Regions from separate parts of the Thalassotalea montiporae genome, predicted to be linked through region 1. Evidence: predicted binding sites of a transcription regulator. Region 1 holds the regulator's gene; each other region holds the start of a gene.
What was found. The regulator sigma-54, encoded in region 1, starts transcription at its own class of promoters, with help from an activator protein. The targets are predictions, from matches to a motif close to GTTGGCACGNNNNTNGNNT.

Region 2: glnK (P-II family nitrogen regulator) is a predicted target of sigma-54. The motif match lies at 1,809-1,827, and genes of this name have one in related genera.
Region 3: ACSLUR_RS11830 (FimV/HubP family polar landmark protein) is a predicted target of sigma-54. The motif match lies at 3,523-3,541, and genes of this name have one in related genera.
Region 4: ACSLUR_RS01140 (DUF2726 domain-containing protein) is a predicted target of sigma-54. The motif match lies at 3,115-3,133, and genes of this name have one in related genera.

Annotation. Positions count from the first base shown of each region.
Region 1 is NZ_JBQRUO010000001.1:483,280-488,311, reverse strand. Features, by position in the region: gene ACSLUR_RS02025 (HPr family phosphocarrier protein) at 66-341, opposite strand; gene rapZ (RNase adapter RapZ) at 372-1,226, opposite strand; gene ptsN (PTS IIA-like nitrogen regulatory protein PtsN) at 1,240-1,692, opposite strand; gene hpf (ribosome hibernation promoting factor) at 1,696-1,983, opposite strand; gene ACSLUR_RS02005 (RNA polymerase factor sigma-54) at 2,011-3,519, opposite strand; gene lptB (LPS export ABC transporter ATP-binding protein) at 3,581-4,315, opposite strand; gene lptA (lipopolysaccharide transport periplasmic protein LptA) at 4,319-4,777, opposite strand; gene lptC (LPS export ABC transporter periplasmic protein LptC) at 4,794-5,032, opposite strand, start outside.
Region 2 is NZ_JBQRUO010000002.1:374,800-379,831, reverse strand. Features, by position in the region: gene ACSLUR_RS08235 (HDOD domain-containing protein) at 1-753, shown strand, start outside; gene ACSLUR_RS08230 (potassium channel family protein) at 848-1,543, opposite strand; gene glnK (P-II family nitrogen regulator) at 1,862-2,200, shown strand; gene amtB (ammonium transporter AmtB) at 2,210-3,478, shown strand; gene ACSLUR_RS08215 (Dyp-type peroxidase) at 3,625-4,551, shown strand; gene ACSLUR_RS08210 (CvfB family protein) at 4,662-5,032, opposite strand, start outside.
Region 3 is NZ_JBQRUO010000003.1:265,496-270,527, reverse strand. Features, by position in the region: gene ACSLUR_RS11850 (hypothetical protein) at 1-421, opposite strand, end outside; gene ACSLUR_RS11845 (phasin family protein) at 479-844, opposite strand; gene ACSLUR_RS11840 (4-phosphoerythronate dehydrogenase) at 1,117-2,274, shown strand; gene ACSLUR_RS11835 (aspartate-semialdehyde dehydrogenase) at 2,322-3,338, shown strand; gene ACSLUR_RS11830 (FimV/HubP family polar landmark protein) at 3,605-5,032, shown strand, end outside.
Region 4 is NZ_JBQRUO010000001.1:249,348-254,379, forward strand. Features, by position in the region: gene ACSLUR_RS01125 (cobalamin biosynthesis protein CobD/CbiB) at 1-962, opposite strand, end outside; gene mtnN (5'-methylthioadenosine/S-adenosylhomocysteine nucleosidase) at 962-1,672, opposite strand; gene ACSLUR_RS01135 (type II secretion system protein) at 1,721-2,254, opposite strand; gene ACSLUR_RS01140 (DUF2726 domain-containing protein) at 2,416-3,063, opposite strand; gene ACSLUR_RS01145 (dUTP diphosphatase) at 3,193-3,822, opposite strand; gene ACSLUR_RS01150 (prenyltransferase) at 3,993-4,880, opposite strand; gene ACSLUR_RS01155 (DUF885 domain-containing protein) at 4,980-5,032, opposite strand, start outside.

The DNA.
Region 1 (5,032 bases):
CAAGTGTATATGAGTTGCTTGTGTTTTTCAGCTTTTAATTTGGCTAAGCCTAAGATTTTTCAACTTTATTCTGCTTCGTCGAAGCGCTGGTTGATGAGTTGGCAAACACTTGCTAGGGCTTGTTCAGCATCATCACCATCGGCAGTTACCTTAACAACTTTACCTTGGCCCCCCGCAAGCAACATGATTGCCATGATGCTGCTCGCATCAGCGCTATTGCCATCTAACGCTAAAGTAATTTGTGCACTAAATTGTTGGCTTAATTGTGCAAGCTTAGTGGCAGCACGGGCGTGTAATCCCAGTTTATTAATGATTTCAATATCTTTGGAAACGCTTGCCATGTGACTTCCCAATGTAAAACTAGGCTAAATTTAGGTGCTCTTGATGTCGATATCGCGATGACGCGATTGCACATCTTCACGTTCTTTGCGAAAGTTACCAGCAAGTAATTCAGCAATATAGACTGAACGATGTTTACCACCAGTACAACCAATCGCTATTGTCACATAACTACGGTTATTTCGCTCTAGGTGCGGCAACCAAGTCATTAAAAAACTATTAATTTGCCAAACAAACTTAGTGACAATCGGCTGGCTGGCGAGAAAGTCACGGACGGGTTGATCTAAGCCAGTTTGCGATTTTAACTCTTTGTCCCAGAATGGGTTAGGTAGAAATCGTGCATCAAACACGTAATCAGCATCTGCAGGAATACCGTGTTTAAAGCCAAAGGATTCAAACACTAGCACCATAGCCCCTGTTTTCTTACCGAGTATACGTTCACGTACGAGATCGGCTAACTGGTGTGGCGAGAGCTGGCTAGTATTCATATATAAATCAGCGCGAGTTGAAACAGGCTCAAGCAGTTTTTTCTCTAATTCTAGCGCTTGATCAAGTGCAATATTTTGTCTGATCAGTGGATGCAAGCGGCGTGTTTCACTAAAACGCCGGATCAGGTCGTTATCGTTCGCATCAAGATACAGAATGGTCAGCTCTACGGCAGCAGGCAGATAATCAAGAATCTCATGAACGTCTTTGGGCTCAGCAGGCAAATTACGTACATCGAGCGATACACCAACGTTTTCGTATTCGTTAATTACTGTATGGGTAAGCGCGGGTAGCAAGTTTACTGGAATATTATCAACGCAGTAGTATCCTAAATCTTCTAAAACTCTGAGCGCAACTGATTTGCCAGAGCCTGAACGACCACTGACGATAATAAGTTTCATAGTGTGCTTACCGTTATTCCGCTTGGTTAATCAACTCGTAAAGCTCATGATTACTAGTACATTTACGAATTTTTTTATTGATTTGTTTGTTGCTCAGCAGCTTAGCAATACTTTGCAGTGTGGATAAGTGATCTTTACAACAGTCTTCAGGCACAAATAACGCCACGAAGATATCAACAGCGCGGTTATCAATCGCATCAAACGCCACTGGCTGTTCAGTGGTCATCAGTACTGCCACAACTTGATTCGTGCCAGTAAGGCGACCGTGTGGTATTGCAATACCATTGCCAATGCCTGTGCTGCCCATTTTTTCACGAGCCAGCAAACTTTGCAGCAATTCAAATGTTGAGTGTTCAGGAATGTGACTAGTTGCAATACTGCAAATTTGCTCGAGGATTTTCTTTTTGCTTGACAGTGGGACTGCACAGGATGTGCAGTCCTCGGTTAGTATATCTTGCAGCTTCATAGTTTAATGCTGAGTAATTTTACCTTTGTATTTAAGGATTTGGCGGTCAAGTTTATCAATGAGCGAGTCAATTGATGCGTACATGTCTTGATTTTGTGCTGAGGCGTGAACCTCTGTGCCGTTGAGGTGAACTGTCGCCTCGGCTTTTTGGTTTAATTTTTCTACGGTAAGAACGACGTATACATTGTTGATGTGATCGAAATGTCGCTCCAGCTTTGCAAACTTAGTGTTAACGAAATCGCGTAATGAATCTGTCACTTCTACGTGGTGGCCTGATAAATTAATTTGCATAAGCTTTATTCCTCATTGCTTGAATACTTAAAGTAGACTTTTTCTTTGATTTGACGGTGGAATAGATAAGGACTCTCGGTACTTAGCTATTGTCCGTCGCGCAACATTAATCCCTTGCTCTGCTAATAGTTCCGCCATTTTGCTATCACTTAATGGTTTCGATGGAGTTTCTGCTGAGACAAGCTTTTTAATTAATGCTCTGATAGCAGTAGATGAACATTCCCCCCCATTTTCCGTACTAACATGACTAGAAAAGAAGTACTTTAATTCGAAAATACCTCTAGGCGTGTGCATGAACTTTTGCGTGGTTACACGCGATATGGTTGACTCATGCATATCAACCGCTTCTGCGATGTCGTTTAACACCATCGGGCGCATCGCTTCTGGCCCGTATTCAAAAAAGCCTTGCTGACGCTGAACAATACAGTTTGACACTTTCAGCAGCGTTTCGTTGCGGCTTTCTAAACTTTTAATGAACCATTTGGCTTCTTGCAGGTTTGAACGGATAAACTGATTATCGTCCGATGACTTCATACTTTTGGTCATCGCTGCGTATTGCTGATTAATTGATAATCTTGGTGCTGTACTTGGATTAAGCTCAACCACCCAGCGACCATTTTTCTTTTCCACAGAAACATCTGGGATAACGTACTGATCATCACCTTGCACTACCGCATCACCAGGTCTTGGGTTTAATGATTGGATCAGGCGCAGTGCCTCGCGCAGCTGGTCTTCCTTGAGCTTGGTTTTTCGCATTATTTGACGATAGTCACGATTACCCAATAAATCAATGTGCTCGCTAATGATCAGCTTACTTTCTGCTAAATACGGTGTGTCGTTATCAAACTGATTCAATTGAATCAATAAACATTCAGGAATAGAGCGCGCTGCCACCCCAATAGGATCGAACATATTAATACGCTTTAATACCGCTTCAACTTCATCAAGTTCAACTTCTTCAAGACCTAGACTTTCCAAAATATCTTCGGCAGAAACAGTTAGGTAACCAGCATCGTCAACGGCATCGATAATTGCCATAGCAATGGCTTCATCGGTTTCACTAAAGGGTGTTAGCTCCATTTGCCAGCGCAAGTGGTCTTGAATAGAATCGGTGGTTTCACCTTGATAAACGTAGTCATCACTGCCTGCAGTGCCAATGCCTGAGCTACTTACACCTGCACTAAATGACTCATCCCAAGTGGTATCAATACTCAACTCTTCTGGAATGTCATTTTTTTCCATCGCCTCGGTAGTGCTGACTTCATCAGCGGTAGGCATAGCATCTTCAGAACCATCTGTTGTCACCTGCTCAGTCGTTGCCGTAGCAGAATAAGCATCGTCAATAGACTCGCTGTCACTACTTTCCGATGAGGCACTCGCCGACTCATCCACTTCAAGCAGTGGATTGCTTTCCAGCGCTTCTTGAATCTCTTGTTGAAGGTCTAATGTTGATAATTGTAGTAACTTGATAGCCTGCTGAAGTTGCGGCGTCATCGTAAGTTGCTGACCAATTTTTAACTGCAATGATGGACGCATTTAAGTCTAACGGTTTCCTTTTGTTGTGTTCTTTTATTCAAGTAAAACGCTAATGATTTAACTATAGCGTGAATTGCTCACCTAGGTATACATCTCTTACTTGCTGATTCGCCAAAATTTGTTCTGAATCACCTTCAGCGATTAATTCTCCGTGACTAACGATATATGCATGCTCACACACATCAAGTGTTTCGCGAACATTGTGGTCAGTGATCAAAACGCCAATGCCACGTTGCTTTAAATGCAAAATAATCTTTTTAATATCGCCAACTGAAATTGGGTCAACACCGGCAAAAGGTTCATCTAGCAAAATAAACAATGGGTCGGCTGCTAACGCTCTGGCAATCTCAACACGACGACGTTCACCACCCGATAAACTCATGCCCGTATTATCTCTTATATGGCCGATATTGAATTCTTCAATAAGCAATTCGAGTTTTTCTTCACGCTCAACTTCCGTTAAGTCTTTGCGTGTTTGCAAGATCGCCATGATGTTTTGATAAACCGTCAGTTTGCGAAAAATAGACGCTTCTTGCGGCAAATAGCCAATACCGCGACGCGCGCGCTCATGCATAGGCAACAAAGTTAAATCATCTGCCCCTAAAGTGATTTCACCGCTATCGTTCGGCACTAAGCCAACAATCATATAAAACGACGTGGTTTTACCCGCACCATTAGGGCCAAGTAAACCCACAATTTGTCCAGTACTGACCGACAAGCTGACATTTTTAACAACCTGTCGACCTTTATAAGCTTTTGCTAAGCCAGACGCGGTAAGTGTTACTTCTTGTGTCATCGGCTATTTATCACTTTTTGCTTTAGGTTTTAAAATGGTGGTTACCGACTGGTTACTGCCACCCTCTGCTTCCAATTGTTCAGTTAGCGTGTTGTATACGATTTTCTCACCGCTAACTTCACTACCAGCTTGCGTCAACAATGCATTGCCCGAGATGGTGATAGTGAACGTTAATGGTTCATATTTAATTTCATTGGCTTGCAAACGAATCTTACTGCCATCTTCAAGCAGTTGTTCAAATGTTGCTGGTTGCCCTTTAGCAACATAGGTTTGCACGTCTTGATCTTTTTGACTAAAAACTTGCACGAGGTCAGCTTTAATTTTCAATGAACCTTGTGAAATCACTACATCATCTAAGTAGCTGGCAATTTTGTTCTTTAAGTCACCTGCTTGACGCCCCGCCGAGATATGAATTTCTTGCTCAAGGTCAATTTTTGCAGCAAGTGTCGGAGTGCTGATCACACTCGCGACCGCTAGGCTAGCTAGCAGCTTTTTTATAAATAGTTTGTACATGCTCGGTCAATGTCATTTGTTTAGTGTTTAAGTCTATAATCAGCCCAGAACCATACATAGTAAAGTCTTTTCCCTGAATCAATATGGTTTGATCAGAGCTAATAATATTGGTATTCAAATCCAGTTCTAAATATTTACAGTGAATTTCCTTAATCAAACTGTCTGGCTCTGTCGCCATTAATGTCACACGGTTTTTTAATACCA
Region 2 (5,032 bases), on a different contig from region 1:
TCAACAATTGACGATATTGCAGAAGTCATTTTAATTGACCCTGCACTTTCTGCGACTGTACTCAAACTTGCCAACAGCTCTTTCTTTAACTATCCCGGCAAAATAGACACCATCTCTAAAGCCGTGCTTGTGCTTGGTATTACTGAAGTCTATAACTTGGTCATTGCCTATTTCACCACTGACGCGTTCAAAAAGATTGATGCAGATGCTAAGTATTTAGAAAATTACTGGGAGTGCTCGGTTGATTGCGCCTTGTTGATTAAATACTTAGGTGAGTCACTTAGAGTGCCCAATGCTGAACGTTTGTTTATTCTTGGTTTACTGCATAACCTTGGCGAGTTGGTGGTTAAACAATTTATGCCTGAGCAACTAGCAGCCTGCCAGCCTGATAGCGCTGAAAGTATGCCATGGCAACTGCAACAGCAAACCTTGGGCTTTACCTTTGGTGAGTGTACCGCAGAGTTGCTGAAAATTTGGCAGTTACCTTATTCGCTTATCGAGCCAGTGCGTGAGCAAGATAATGACGATTTAAGCCATGCTAGTGATGAAACCAAACTACTCTATCTAGCCAAGCGCTTGATGTGGCATAACAGCCATTTCCCTAAAGAGTCGCTTGATAAATTTATCGCTAAAGAGCAGTTAGAAGCGTTTACTGTGGATAAAGAGTTGGTTAGAGCAGCAGTAAACTACTGTGATTTAGAACGTCTTGCGGTACTGTCGGTACTTAAGCCTAGCTCGTTAATGATTTATTAGCCTTTCTATCAGCCGCTCTATTCGTCGCTGTTATAGCTGTGCGGATAGTGCTACACAGTCTAGCTGTACGTTTAGCTAAAATGTAGCTATAAACTTAGCGGTTATGCTGATCGCCTTCCTGCGTCATACTCGACATTCTTGCCCCTACTAAGCTAGCGATAATAATCGCTAAGTAAAATTGTCCTGAAATTGCCTGAAAATACACTAGAAATCTGGTTAATGGTAACGTTGGGCTAATATCACCAAACCCTAAAGTCGTTAGGGTGACAAATGAAAAATAGATAAAATCAGGAAACAGAATATACCAAGCTTGGCTCTCGCCTAAACCACTAAAGGCATTGCCAAAATACAGTTGCGCCAAGGTATACAGTAGCGCCCAGATCAAGCCAAGCAGCAAGTACAAGCAAATAGAGCCTAGTATTTTATTACCATCGATTTTTCCCGAAAAAATGACCTGCTTTAAGGTTTGAAAAGCAGTAAAAATAAAGAAAAACAGCATTAAGATCAGATGGGTAAACTCAATCCCAAAGGCGTTGGTATAGTTGCCAATCATTGACGTGAGGATGATAGCACTGGGAAATATTGCCGCTTTTGTCAGTAATACATGCTCACTTTTAACCCCCCAAACCGCCAGCAATAAGGTCACGACGGTTGTTGACTGCACAAACCGCTGAATTGAATCATCAAAAAACTGTTGGGCAATAGCCGTACTTAGCAGTAACAAGGTTAAAGCAAACGTGAGGTACATGAAATTATCATGGTGTGTCATTTTTTTGATATGTGCTTTCATAAGTATGCTTACATCAGTATGAGTAGTAATCACTTGTTATAGATAAGTTTGCTTATACCAATTGGTATAGCTTCCACCAATTTATCAAACTCATTGGTGAATACCAATGTCGTTTACGTTCGAAAATGTACCAAAGTAGTGCTGTTCAATCTTTGTGCACGCTTTCAGGTCATTGCCTTGCTTGGGGCGCACCACTATAGTGCACCAACAATTCGAGTTATCACTTTAAAATGGTTAACTGATTGTTTTTTATGTAAATAAATTGTTTGGCACAAGGATTGTTACATTTTTACAAAAAACGATAGGGGAATAACAATAATGAAGTTAGTTAACGCAATCATTAAGCCGTTTAAGCTCGATGATGTTCGAGAAGCTATCTCGGAGATCGGTGTCGAAGGTTTAACCGTCAGTGAAGTTAAAGGTTTTGGTCGCCAAAAAGGACACACAGAACTATATCGTGGTGCCGAATACCAAGTCGACTTCTTACCAAAAGTAAAATTAGAAATTGCTGTAAACGATGATGTTGTTGAACGTCTTGTTGAAGCCATCACTAAAGCCGCTTACACCGGCAAAATTGGTGACGGTAAGATCTTCGTTTACAACTTAGAGCAAGCTGTGCGTATCCGTACAGGCGAAAATGACGTAGCAGCACTGTAGGGGATAATCATGGAACAAAATATTTTTCACCTTCAATATGCAATGGACACATTCTATTTCTTAGTTTGTGGTGCATTGGTTATGTGGATGGCAGCTGGTTTCTCAATGTTAGAAGCGGGCTTAGTTCGTTCGAAGAACACGACTGAAATCTTAACAAAGAACGTAGCCTTATATTCTATTTCTTGCATCATGTACTTAGTGATTGGTTACAACATTATGTACGGTTCAGCAGGTGCATTTTTATCAGGTATCGAAGCTATTGATGCCGATGCTGTATTAAAAGATTTTGCAGCGCGTGATGACGGCTTCACTGGCGGTGCTATTTACTCAACAGCATCTGACTTCTTCTTCCAAGTAGTATTCGTGGCAACAGCAATGTCGATTGTTTCTGGCGCGGTTGCAGAGCGTATGAAGCTTTGGGCTTTCCTAGCATTTGCTGTTGTACTTACTGGCTTCATCTACCCAATGGAAGGTAGCTGGACTTGGGGTGGTAACGCAGTATTTGGTTTGTACACACTTGGTGACTTAGGTTTCTCTGACTTCGCAGGTTCAGGTATCGTTCACATGGCTGGCGCAGCAGCAGCACTTGCTGGTGTATTACTACTAGGTGCACGTAAAGGTAAATACACTGCTGACGGTAAAGTTAACGCAATTCCAGGTGCTAACTTACCACTTGCGACATTAGGTACTTTCATCTTATGGATGGGTTGGTTCGGCTTCAACGGCGGTTCAGTACTTAAATTAGGTGATATCGGTAACGCACATTCAGTTGCTATGGTTTTCCTTAACACTAACGCAGCAGCAGCGGGCGGTGCAGTAGCAGCGTTAATCTTGGCTAAAATCTTATTCAAGAAAGCAGATTTGACCATGGCATTGAACGGTGCATTAGCAGGTCTAGTAGCAATTACTGCTGAGCCTTCTACGCCAACGCCATTATTAGCAACCTTATTCGGTGCTGCTGGTGGTATCATCGTAGTATTCTCAATTATCGGTTTAGACAAGTTACGCATTGATGATCCAGTAGGTGCTATCTCAGTACACGGTGTTGTTGGTTTATTCGGTCTACTTATTGTGCCATTAACTAACACAGGTGCTACTTTCTCTGGTCAGTTAATCGGTGCAGCGACTATCTTCGGTTGGGTATTCGTGACTAGCTTCATCGTATGGTTTGCGTTGAAAGTCACTATGGGTATCCGCGTAAGCGAAGAAGAAGAGTACGAAGGTGTTGATAAGTCTGATTGTGGCTTAGAAGCTTACCCAGAGTTTACTCGCAACTAATCAAGGTTTAATTAACCTAATATCAAGAAGCAGCCTTAGGGCTGCTTTTTTTATGATGTAAACGCTGAATCAACACTAAATAGTTTATTTCACTCATTTTTGTGTAGAATTAATCAATACGATTGAACGGAAGTAGAAAGCGGATTATGGCAAGAGAGCAATTTGGTATTTGTGCTGAACCTAATTTACATGGCACTTATCTTATTTTTAATGCGATGGATGACAGCAATGCGTTTATTCGCCAAGCATTGTCACGTATTCCCGCCATGTTGGACCATTACGCGGATCGATTTTCAGAAGCCAACCTCAATGGAGTGGTTGCTATCGGTGCCAACTACTGGGATGAATTAGTGCCGCAAGGGCGCCCTAAGCTATTAGCACCATTTCCAACGCTGCAATCGGATGATCGTATTGCGCCGGCGACTTCTGGCGATATTTATATTGAAATTCGCAGCGACCGTGCTGATGTTAATCACATTGTCAGCAGTAAAGTTGTAGAACTGCTTGAAGACAAAGTTGAGCTAATTGAACAAACGCGCGCATTTCGTTACCTAGATGGTCGAGATCTCACCGGCTTTGTTGATGGCACCGAAAACCCGCAAGGCTTGCACCGCCGTGAAGTCGCACTGGTCAAAGAAGAAGCCGACCCAGAATTTGCAGGCGGTAGTTATCTGCATATTCAGCGTTATCGCCACAATATGAAACTGTGGAATATGCTCAAAGAAAAAGCGCAGGAAGACGTATTTGGTCGCACTAAGCTCGACAATGTTGAATATGCTTCAGCAGACAAACCACTAACAGCGCATACCAAGCGAACTAACCTAAAAGATGCTGATGGTAAGAGTATTGAAATACTGCGCCAAAGCATGCCTTACGGTGATATGAAGGTACAAGGCTTATTCTTTACGTCGTACTGCCATTCACCAGAGCCTTTTACCTTGATGTTGAAAAGTATGATCCAAGGGGATGGCGAAGGGCACTTTGACCATATGCTTAAATACACAGAAGCACAGACTGGTGTTGCCTTTTTTGCCCCCAGCCTAAATGTTTTAGCGGGGTTAGCCGAGACTTAGCCTAAAAAACAATAAAGCAGCTAAATTAGCTGCTTTATTTTTTCACTCTAAGCTTAAGCTGCTTCATTCTGAACTGTTTTATTCTGAAGTCACTTGGCAGCAATAATAGCTTACTTTAAGCGAATTCCATCATCGCCAATGATAATTTTGTTTTGCTTAAGTAAGTGACCCACGGTCGCTTTAAATGCTTTTTTACTGACGCCAAACTCACGGCTAATTTCAGCCGGTGATGATTTGTCATGTAAGGCACAATAACCATTATTATCTTTTAGATAAGCCAATAACTTATCGGTGAAATCGATCACTTTACCTTTGCCAGCGCGGGCAAGGGTTAAATCGATACGGCCATCTTCACGCACGCGCTTGATATAACCTTGAACAGTTTGCCCAGTATGCAGCTTTTGATGGATTTCACTGGTGAAAATTAATCCCCAGTGTTTGTTATTGATAATGGCTTTCGTGCCTAAGTCAGTGCGGCCTG
Region 3 (5,032 bases), on a different contig from region 1:
TTGTCGCAGCTTCTTTTGTTGCTGGCGCAGGCGTTGCTTTTGCAGTTGCTGCTTTAGTTGTTGTTTTCGGTGCAGCGGTGACTTCTGCTAAACGAGCGTCGACCAGTTTAGTGATAGCTTCAGTCAAGGCATCAACTTTTGCTTCTAACTCAGCAAGTTTTGTATCAGCATCTGAATCAATGCCTAGCTTGCTTTTTAAGCTTGCAATTTTCTCGTCAAGCTGGTTGTTGCTTTTAACTTTCTCTTTTAAATCCGATTCGATTTTTTCGCCGCTTTCAATCAAGTCATTTACAAACTTGTTGGTGTCGTCCAAGGTTACTGCCACTTTGTTGGAAATATACTCCCAGCCTTTGGCGTAACCGCCAACGGTAGCGTAAAGCGCTTGACGACTCGCTTTTTCTAAATCCTTTATTTTGCTCATACTAGACTCCTAAAATGACAAGAACTGACCGCCTAGGCGGTCAGTTCTTAAACAAATTTACTTTTCAAGCTTACCTAACGCTTCTGTTAAGGTGTCAATTTTAGCTGAAAGCTCTTCGATTTTTTTGTTGGTGTCGTCGTTGTCTAAGCCTAACTTAGCACGTACTTCGCTAACGCGAGTTTCAACGTTTGTTTTAACGTTTTCTTTCTCGGTTTTGTACTTTTCTTTAGCGTCCGCTTCTAACTTCTCACCTTTTTCAACAAGTTCGTTGAACATTTTAGTTGCTTCAGTGTTTAGCTTTTCATATTGGCCTTGCGCTTCGTCAAAACCTTTACCGTATGCACCAATGCCAGCTAACCAGATTTTGCGAGCTAACTCTTCAGCTTGGTTTACTTTATCTTTGATTGTGTCGATTGTTGACATGATTTCTATCTCCTTGGTTGAGTACGATTGAGATAATAAAAAAGTAAATTAGAAAGCGCTGTCTAAAGCGCAAAAAAATGTTGAATAATTTGGGTTTGTTATTTTTAAAATAGTAAAAACAATAATTTAGTCGTTACTTCTGATTGCAGGTGAACGCAATAGTGCATAGTTAGTAGATTAGTTAAAAGAATTAACAAGTTAAATCAAACTGCAACCACTTTATTTGGGGTAGAATGCCGCGATTATCGTATTTAATGTACTTGTGACAAATTATGAAAATATTCTTCGATGAAAATATGCCGTTCGCACGTGAGTTTTTTTCCGAGCTTGGTGGCGAGCAACATCAACTGGTCCCATTTAAAGGCCGCGAGCTAAATGCTCAGCAGTTGATTGATGCGGATGTGTTGCTTGTTCGCTCGATCACAAAAGTGAATGAGGCATTGCTTGCTGACGCCCAGCAATTAAAGTTTGTGGGTACAGCAACAATTGGCGTTGACCATGTTGATCAGAAGTACTTAGCTGAGCGTGACATTAAGTTTTCATCGGCACCTGGCTGCAACGCTATTTCTGTAGCGGAATTTGTGATCAGTAGCTTGGTGGTGCTGGCGGAGCGCTACCAATTGTCATTATCTGATAAATCGGTTGGCATTGTCGGGGCTGGTAATACCGGCTCTAGGCTTGCTGAAAAGCTTACTGCTTTAGGGATTCGTTATAAGTTGTGCGATCCACTATTGGCGGATGCTGGCGATAATCGTGAGTTTGTCTCGCTAGACGAGGCGTTAGCCTGCGATATTGTGTCACTGCACGTGCCACTGACTCGCAGCGGCGAACACCCAACCTTTCATTTGCTTGATGAAGTAAAATTGCGTGCTTTTAACGAGCAGCAAATTCTTATTAACGCTTGTCGTGGCGAGGTGATTGATAACCAAGCATTGTTAGCTCTCAAACAGCAAGGCCATGGGCTCACCTTAGTCATGGATGTTTGGGAAGGCGAGCCAAATGTGTTAAAGGACCTTATCCCTTTTGCTGATATAGCAAGTGCCCATATTGCTGGTTATAGCTTAGAAGGAAAAGCTCGTGGTACACAAATGTTGTATCAGGCAGTATGTCGAATGCTAGAAATTGAAGGTAATAAGCAGTTAGCCGACTTTTTACCTAAGCCAAATATTGGCAGTGTTAAATTAAATCCAGATGGAAAAAGAAATCAGGAATTTGATGAAATATTGCTAAACCAGTTGGTAAAAATGGTATACGATGTCAGGCGTGACGATGGCATCTTTCGTCAACAACTCTCTCGCTTTGGCTTTGACCATATCCGAAAAAATTACCCAGTACGTCGGGAATTTTCTTCGTTGGCAATTTCAGGCGAAAACAGCTCATTGAATACGCTGGTTCAACTGGGCTTTAATAGGCTGACTGATAACGCCTAAATATTAGCAAAAATAAGATAAACGTAAGATAGAGGAAGAGAAATAGCATGGCGCAAAAATATGATGTATGTGTACTTGGTGCAACGGGACTGGTGGGTAAAACCATTATTGAAATTCTTGAACAACGTGACTTTCCCGTAAACAAACTCTATCCACTTGCGAGTGCGCGCTCTGCTGGTCAGTTTATTGAATTTAACGGTGAAAGCATTGAAGTGCTTGATGCTGACAATTTTGATTGGAGCCAAGCGCAAATTGGTTTCTTCTCAGCAGGTGGTGCTACGTCAGCAAAATATGCCCCAATGGCAGGTGATGCAGGCTGCATCGTGATTGATAACACGTCAGAATTTCGTTATGAACCAGACATTCCGTTAGTTGTACCAGAAGTAAACCCTGGTGCACTAGCTGATTACCGTAACCGCAATATTATTGCTAACCCTAACTGTTCAACCATTCAGATGATGGTGGCGTTAAAACCAATTCAGGACGCTGTTGGTATTGATCGCATCAATGTTTGTACTTATCAGTCAGTTTCTGGTGCTGGTAAGGAAGCAATGGATGAGTTAGCCAAACAATGTGCTGACCTGTTAAGTGGCAAGCCGGTTGAAAGTAAAAGCTTCTCACGTCAAATTGCCTTTAATGTGATCCCGCAAATTGATGTGTTCCAAGATAATGGTTACACCAAAGAAGAAATGAAAATGGTGTGGGAGACTAAAAAGATTTTTGGTGATGAAAATATTTTGGTTAACCCAACCGCTGTACGTGTACCAGTATTCTATGGCCATGCCGAAGCTATTCACATTGAAACGCGCACACAAACTTCAGCTGAAGAAGTAAAAGCCTTACTCAGCCAAGCACCAGGTGTGGTGTTATGTGAAGACGACCAAGACTTCCCAACACAAATTGGTGATGCGAGCGGTAAAGACGAAACTTTTGTTGGCCGTATTCGCGAAGATATTAGCCACCCGAATGGCATTAACTTATGGGTTGTGGCAGATAATGTGCGCAAAGGGGCGGCAACAAACAGTATTCAAATTGCTGAGTTATTAATTAAAGAATACTTGTAATACACATTACAAAAATTCGTAAAGAAATAGAGGGGTTAGCCGTTAACATTAGCGGTTAACCCTTTTTTTGTTGCCGTTTATTTACGCTGTTCTTGGTAGAAAGTGATTAATTTCTTGATCAAGGACAGGGTTTTACCGCTTGCTACGCATATCTATTTATCGCTAGCATGGACGTTAGCCGAGACTTGGAATAAACTTTGCTTTGCTCTAGCTGGGTGGAACCGCCAGTTTTTTGGCAATTTATTAGAATAATTAGGAAAGACTTAATGCTGCGCTTACTTAGCCTGTGCTTATTGCAGGTGTTAATCGTTGGACTTTTATTGGCGAGTACGCCTTCGGTTTCAGCACAAGATGCCGGAATTCGAATTCGCGGGCCCAAAAGCACAGATGTTTTTCCTCATGACCGCTATGGGCCTATAACCAGCAGCGATACACTATGGAAAATCGCGTTAGCGATCCGACCAGACCCTTCAGTGACGGTTTATCAAGTCATGCAAGCCTTGTATGAGATGAACCCAAACGCCTTTGCAGATAACAACCGTAATCACTTAATTAATGGCCAGTATTTACTGGTTCCACCCATTGAAAAAATTCGTCTGATTGACCCTTATATCGCCAAAAATAGTGCGGTAAGTGACGACAAAAAGTGGCAAGGAAAAATTGCCAAAAAAGCTGAGCCAGTGGTGCCAATCAAACCGGAAGAATTGGTTGTTAAAAAGAAAGATCTAGACGCAGCTAAAGGCGAAATTAATCAACAACTACAAACCTATGACACCGAGCAGCGTCAAAAACTCGATACTATTCAACGTGATGTTTTAGACTCGATTGATGGCCTTCAAGCGATTTTGCAAGAAAATGAGGCGCTGCGTCAGCGACTTGCCAACTTCAATGACCAATTAACCTTAATGCAAGGTGAAGTGGCAAAAGGGCAAGAAGTTAAGGCACAAATGGATAGTATGCTGCAGCTGCAAAAAGAGTTGTTAGCTAAAGCTGAAGAGCGCGAACGCCAATTGTTGCTAGAAAAGCAGCAAGCCGAGCTTGAGCAGCAAAATTGGATGTCGAGCTTGTGGTTCAAAGTGCTAATGGGTACTTTGCCAGCGCTATTAATCGCTGGCGTAATTGCCTTCTTTATTGGCCGCAAAAAGCAAACAAAAGAACAACCAGTCGAAGAAATGACGCTGGAAAAACCAGCAACGCCACCAGAAGCTTCAGCGCCAGAAGTAGCAAGTGAAGCAATAGAGGAAGACTTATCGCTTGATGGCGAGCTGTCGCTTGATGATGAGCTTTCCATTGATCTAACTGAGTCGGACGATGAAACAGATGATTTATTCTCTGACGATATCGACGATCTTGGTGATGACTTGCTTGATGATGATTTAAGCGATGAAGTTATTCATTTAGACGATGAGCTAGATGAACTAGATGACCTAGAAGATATTTCGCTTGATGATGACTTGGAAAAAGTTGAAGAAGAAAGTGAGCCGCTAGAAAGTGGTGAGCTCGATCAAAGCATGCTCGATGATCTGCTTTCGGGTGATGATGGTAGCGAGGATGGCGACGCAGATAATAAGGTAGAAGAGGAAGGCGAGGCACTTGATGGTGGTCAACTAGATCAAAGTGATCTTGACGATCTGCTTTCGGGGCTTGGCGCTGATGATGAAAGCTCAGCTGAAGATGAAGCTGACGATCTAGTT
Region 4 (5,032 bases), 230 kb from region 1:
CTTTGACTCGCTGCCCAAGCAAACACATAATAACTAACGACTAAGATAACCAGTAGGGTATTGATACGGCCAATAAATTGGTAAGCCTGACTAATCGTATTGATATCTGGCGCGCGGCCTTTAGGATTAAACTCGACGCGTCTTAATTTTTTACCTTCATACATAGCCACACCCGCTAACTTGGTATTTAGTGCAATGGCAAAAAACTGCAGTAAAGCATCATTATTTAATTGGAATATTTTCGGTAAGGTTAATCGCCACAATAGGGTTGATTGTTGGCCAAGAGATAACAACAAACCGGCGAGCAGGAAAAGTCGACTCGGCAACCACGTAATCAACTGTGATAGCGCATTTACAAAGCCGCCAAAGTGCATCATGTTGCTGCGTTTAGGGTTCCAAGCGTAGTGCATTTCCAACAGTAAGCGATAACTGATAGCCGCCAGTGCGCCGCCCACAAGATAAATCGCAATGACGCTGACCGTAAGTTGCATGTGTTTGATAATCAGCGCTTCAATGGTCGCCTTGGACAACCCCATGGCAGAAAGCTGACTGGTGTCTCGCAGTACAAGCCGTTTAAGGGTTTGTTTGGCCTTATAATTATCGCCAGTGCGCAGTGCTTTAGAAATCGTTTTCGCATTGGGTACAAGCGTTAATGAACCAAGCGCAAAATACAGCAATAGGCCTTGCCAGAGCTCTGGAATCGCAACGAAATCGGCAAATAACCATAGGATTACCCACAATGGCGTGAAGGTAACGATAACTGCGACAAAGCCTGAAATGCTTTGCTGACTTTGGCCGTTTTCAGCTTTGTTGACTTTGTTAGCCAGTTGCAAACAAAAGAATTGAAAAAATTGCCAAGGGTTATGTGCTGCAATGGTTTGCAGCACACGCTTAACCAGTAATACCGCCAACAGTAAAACAATACTTTCAAATTGTGGTGGTATTGCGGCTAACCAGTCCATTAGTTAAGAGTCACGCCCTCTAGTGAGTTGATCATATTGATCACTAACTCAGATGAGTTAACAGACGCGGTTTCCAAGTAGGCTTCAAATGAGGTTGGAGATTCTTTGCCTGCAATATCAGACATCGAGCGAATAACCACAAATGGCACATTAAATTTGTGACAAGTTTGTGCAATCGCTGCACCTTCCATTTCAACTGCTGCCATAGTTGGGAAATTGGCACGTGCTTTAGCGATATCTTCATCGGCAGTCATAAAGGTATCACCCGTTGTGATCAAGCCAACTAGCGCATTAATATTATCCAGTTTTTTAATCCCAGCTTTTGCTGCTTCAACCAATGCAGGGTGCGGAATAAAAGCGGCTGGGTTAGCTGGCAATTGGCCAATTTCGTAACCAAAAGCTATAAGATTAACATCGTGATAGCGCACTTCAGAGCTAACAACAATATCACCCACTTTAAGTGATTGTTCAAAACCACCCGCAGAGCCCGTATTGACCACATAATCAGGCGAAAATTTGTCGATCAATAAAACGGTAGCTAGTGCTGCGGCAACTTTACCTATACCAGATTGAACAATAACTACATCGTGCCCGTTTAGCTGTCCTTCGTGAAATTCGAAGCCGCCGTGTTGGGTTGTTGTTGGGTTAGTTAAGGCTGCTTTTAAAATGGCAACCTCTGGCTCCATTGCGCCAATAATACCTGCTTTCATCGGAAATCTCGGTTAAAAATAGTTAGCGCGATTATACGCCATTACACATTAACAGCCACTGGTAACTGTGCCAATACGTGGTTCAGCACCCGTTTTAGGGTTGAAATAATAAGCGTAGCAGGCGTCAGCTAATCGGTAGCCTTGTGGCCAAACCAACATCAAGCCGTTGCTACTGGCTGGGCTTGGTGTGAAATCTAAGTTGGGGGCTGTGTTTTGGTTACCAACACCACACAAGTCATTAATGGTGCACTCTGCAGTAGGGTTGGTAAAAGTAATGTTTTGACCAACATTAAGTAAGAATTGCCATGCGTTAGCCCAGTGACCACTGGCATAACCTTGCTCGATCGCAACGTTGCTACCGTTTACCGTAATATTACCGTCTTCTATATTGTCAACGCGTGCTTTGGCTGCAACCAATGATGAACTTGAAGCGATGGCTCCGGCTACCCCTTCGATAACGGCTTCGCGGCTGTCAGAGGCAAGATCAATAAAACGCGGCGCAGCAACGGCGGCTAAAATGCCAAGAATAACAATAACAACAACAAGTTCGATAAGGGTAAAACCCTGATGGCGTGATTTCATAATTACAACTTTTTAACAACGATAAGTGGGCGCAAGATTATCAAGTTTGAAGGGGCAAAGCAAAGCTAGCCCGCTGTTGAGGTAGAGTTGGGCTAGCTAGAAAAAGTGAAATTTTAAGGGCTAGTTTAAAAGCTAGTTTAAGTGAACTAACTAAAGCCAATTTAGTGGGGCATCGCCGCCATTGATGGTGTGGCTAGAGATGGTGTTTGAGCAGCCATTTCTTTGGCAGCATTGGCTGTAATAACCCCAGCATTTCTTGGACGTGCTTTCACCATTGGCGCAGGAATAACGCGACCTTTGACTTTCGGCATTGTTTTTACACTGCGACCAAGCACTTTACTGCCTAAACAAGCGCGAATTTCTTCAACCGTGTAATTAGGCTTAACTTTGATACGCACATGTGGAATGGAAGCCGCTTCTAACGCGCCGCTAACAAACCAATCTTTTTTCACTTTATAACCGCGTCCGTTAGTGTCTACTAGGTCAACAGCGCCTAGTAGTTTCATTGTGCTACGTTGGCAAATAACAAAGTCTAAATATTTATTGTTGGCGCTTTTCAGCGCAGCTTGTGTGGCTTTTTTCGAGACACCGCGACGAATATTGACAATGTCAGCTAGGGCTACACGGTTAAGCACACGGTATTCAGGGCCAAGGGCACTTTCGACAAGCGTCAGAAAGTTTTTCTCAGCGGCTGTGTATACAGCTGGCTTGCTATCAAATGGGAATGGAAAGCTGTTATCCGTTAATCGGCTAGCCAATACGGCAACAATTGCAATTAAACTGATTAGGGCAAAAAGGATAAGCTCCATAAACATCTCCAAGTATTCAAATTCTTGACGGGGTTCTTTATAAACCTGTTAAAGCAGAATACGTGCCAGAGATCTTTGGTGGAGCTTATTTTATTCGTTTAATACTACTTAGCTCTTGAATAAGGCAAACTAACTTGGATAGTTTGCTGCTAGTGCATCATAAACCTGTTGTTGGAAGTCGTTCGCGCTGCTATCAAGCTTGCTCACAACGTCAGCTAATACTTCGTTGTCTTCCTTACCGTGCCACACTTTGATGTAAGTGCCTTCTTTATAGCCATAATCTTGGCGGAAGAAGTTCAGGGTGTTTTTACCGACATACTGACGGAATAACTCGTCTAAGTTCATGTCCATTAAACGCATGCAGTCGGCAAACGCTTGGGCGTTAAATTCACGTTGGCTTACAGCTGCTGAAGCAAGCTGTTCTAGCGCGAGTTTAAAGTCTGTTTCTTCGCTAGCTGTTGCTAATTCATTGGTAAGCGATGATGCAATGTCATCAACGCTAGCACCTGTCATCAAACGCAAACTTAAACCAAAATGAAAAATATCAACGAGCTCTAGTTGTACTTGTGGAACGTCAATTTCTTGGTGCTTCCACCACTTCCAGCCATGATGATCAAGCATTTCTGCGCACTCAACCCAAATGGCACGGTACCATTCGTAGCCATTTTCGCGCCAAGTCTCGCTTACTCGGCTATTCATCGCATCTTGCATGGCCAGCATTTGGCTTATTTGAGTGGTCGCGACTGTTTGTGTGCTCATTACTATCTCTTTTATGAAGTCTTTAAAATCAAAGGCTATAGTGTGCCTAAGCCGTGTATTGCATGCAACTTTTTGAAGGTTTTGTCTGGCGGAAAGCTCAGCTTTATCTAGCACGTTTGCACTTCCATTAAGCAATATTATCTTGCCAATGGGAATCTGGGCAACAGTCGTTACAACAGGCTAATAGCGAGTATTGTTGGTGTGACTAATGCCACGATAACGTTACACGCTAAATAGGCTGGCCGCTTGCCAATTTCAAAGCCATAAATAAATGCACCAATACAACTAACAATTGCCAATGGCATTGTAACAAGCGCCCAATAGGCATTTAAGGGCAATATTTTGAATTGGATTAATACTGCAATGAGCGCGAACGAAGAAAGTGTAGAAACAAGCAATATCACGGTTGCTATGGTGGCACCATAGTGAATGGGCAGGGTATTGCGGCCATGAGCTGCGTCTGCTTCTGTGTCAGGGAATTGATTCAGTAATAAAAGGTTGTTGATTTGAAAAAAAGTGATGCCTGCAATTAACAGCGCATCTAATGTTATTGTGTAGGTCAGTGCTAAAAAACTTCCCAGCGTAATGATCAAACTAAAGCCAACACCCGGTGAGATAAAACATAGCCAAGGCAAGGTGTTGAGGGTACGTGTGTATTGAATTACCACAGCTAAGCCAATCAGGCCAAGCGGCAGTAATAGCCAAGTGCGAGTAACACATAAGTAACCGCCTATGAGCACAATAAGCACTATACAGGTAATGGCAATGTTACGAGCCCAGTTGGCCGCGCTGGGAGTTGCGACGAGCGCGCCGCTGCCACCACTAAAGGGTGTGCGTTTCGTTGCTAGGTCTAAACCACTTTGAAAATCTAGGTATTCATTCAGGGTGTTGACGGCAATATGTGCTAACAGTGCACAACTGAAAATTAGAGAAAGGACAAGAATATTGATGCCATAACCATGATCCATTGCCATACTTGCTGCCAACCCAATACAGATTGGTGTTAACAACAGAAAAGGTGGGCGCATGGTCATGAACGCCGCTTTGACTTGCTCCATCACAGTGCTCTCACGTTCGGTTAGTCAGGTTATGGAAAAATAAAGGGCATCCAATGATGCCCTAGCCTTTAATCAAAAACTTATCTGAGGATTAAAGTGTTAAGTGCTCTCAATATATTGTTGTACCAGACGCTCTAAAATATCCAGTGGCA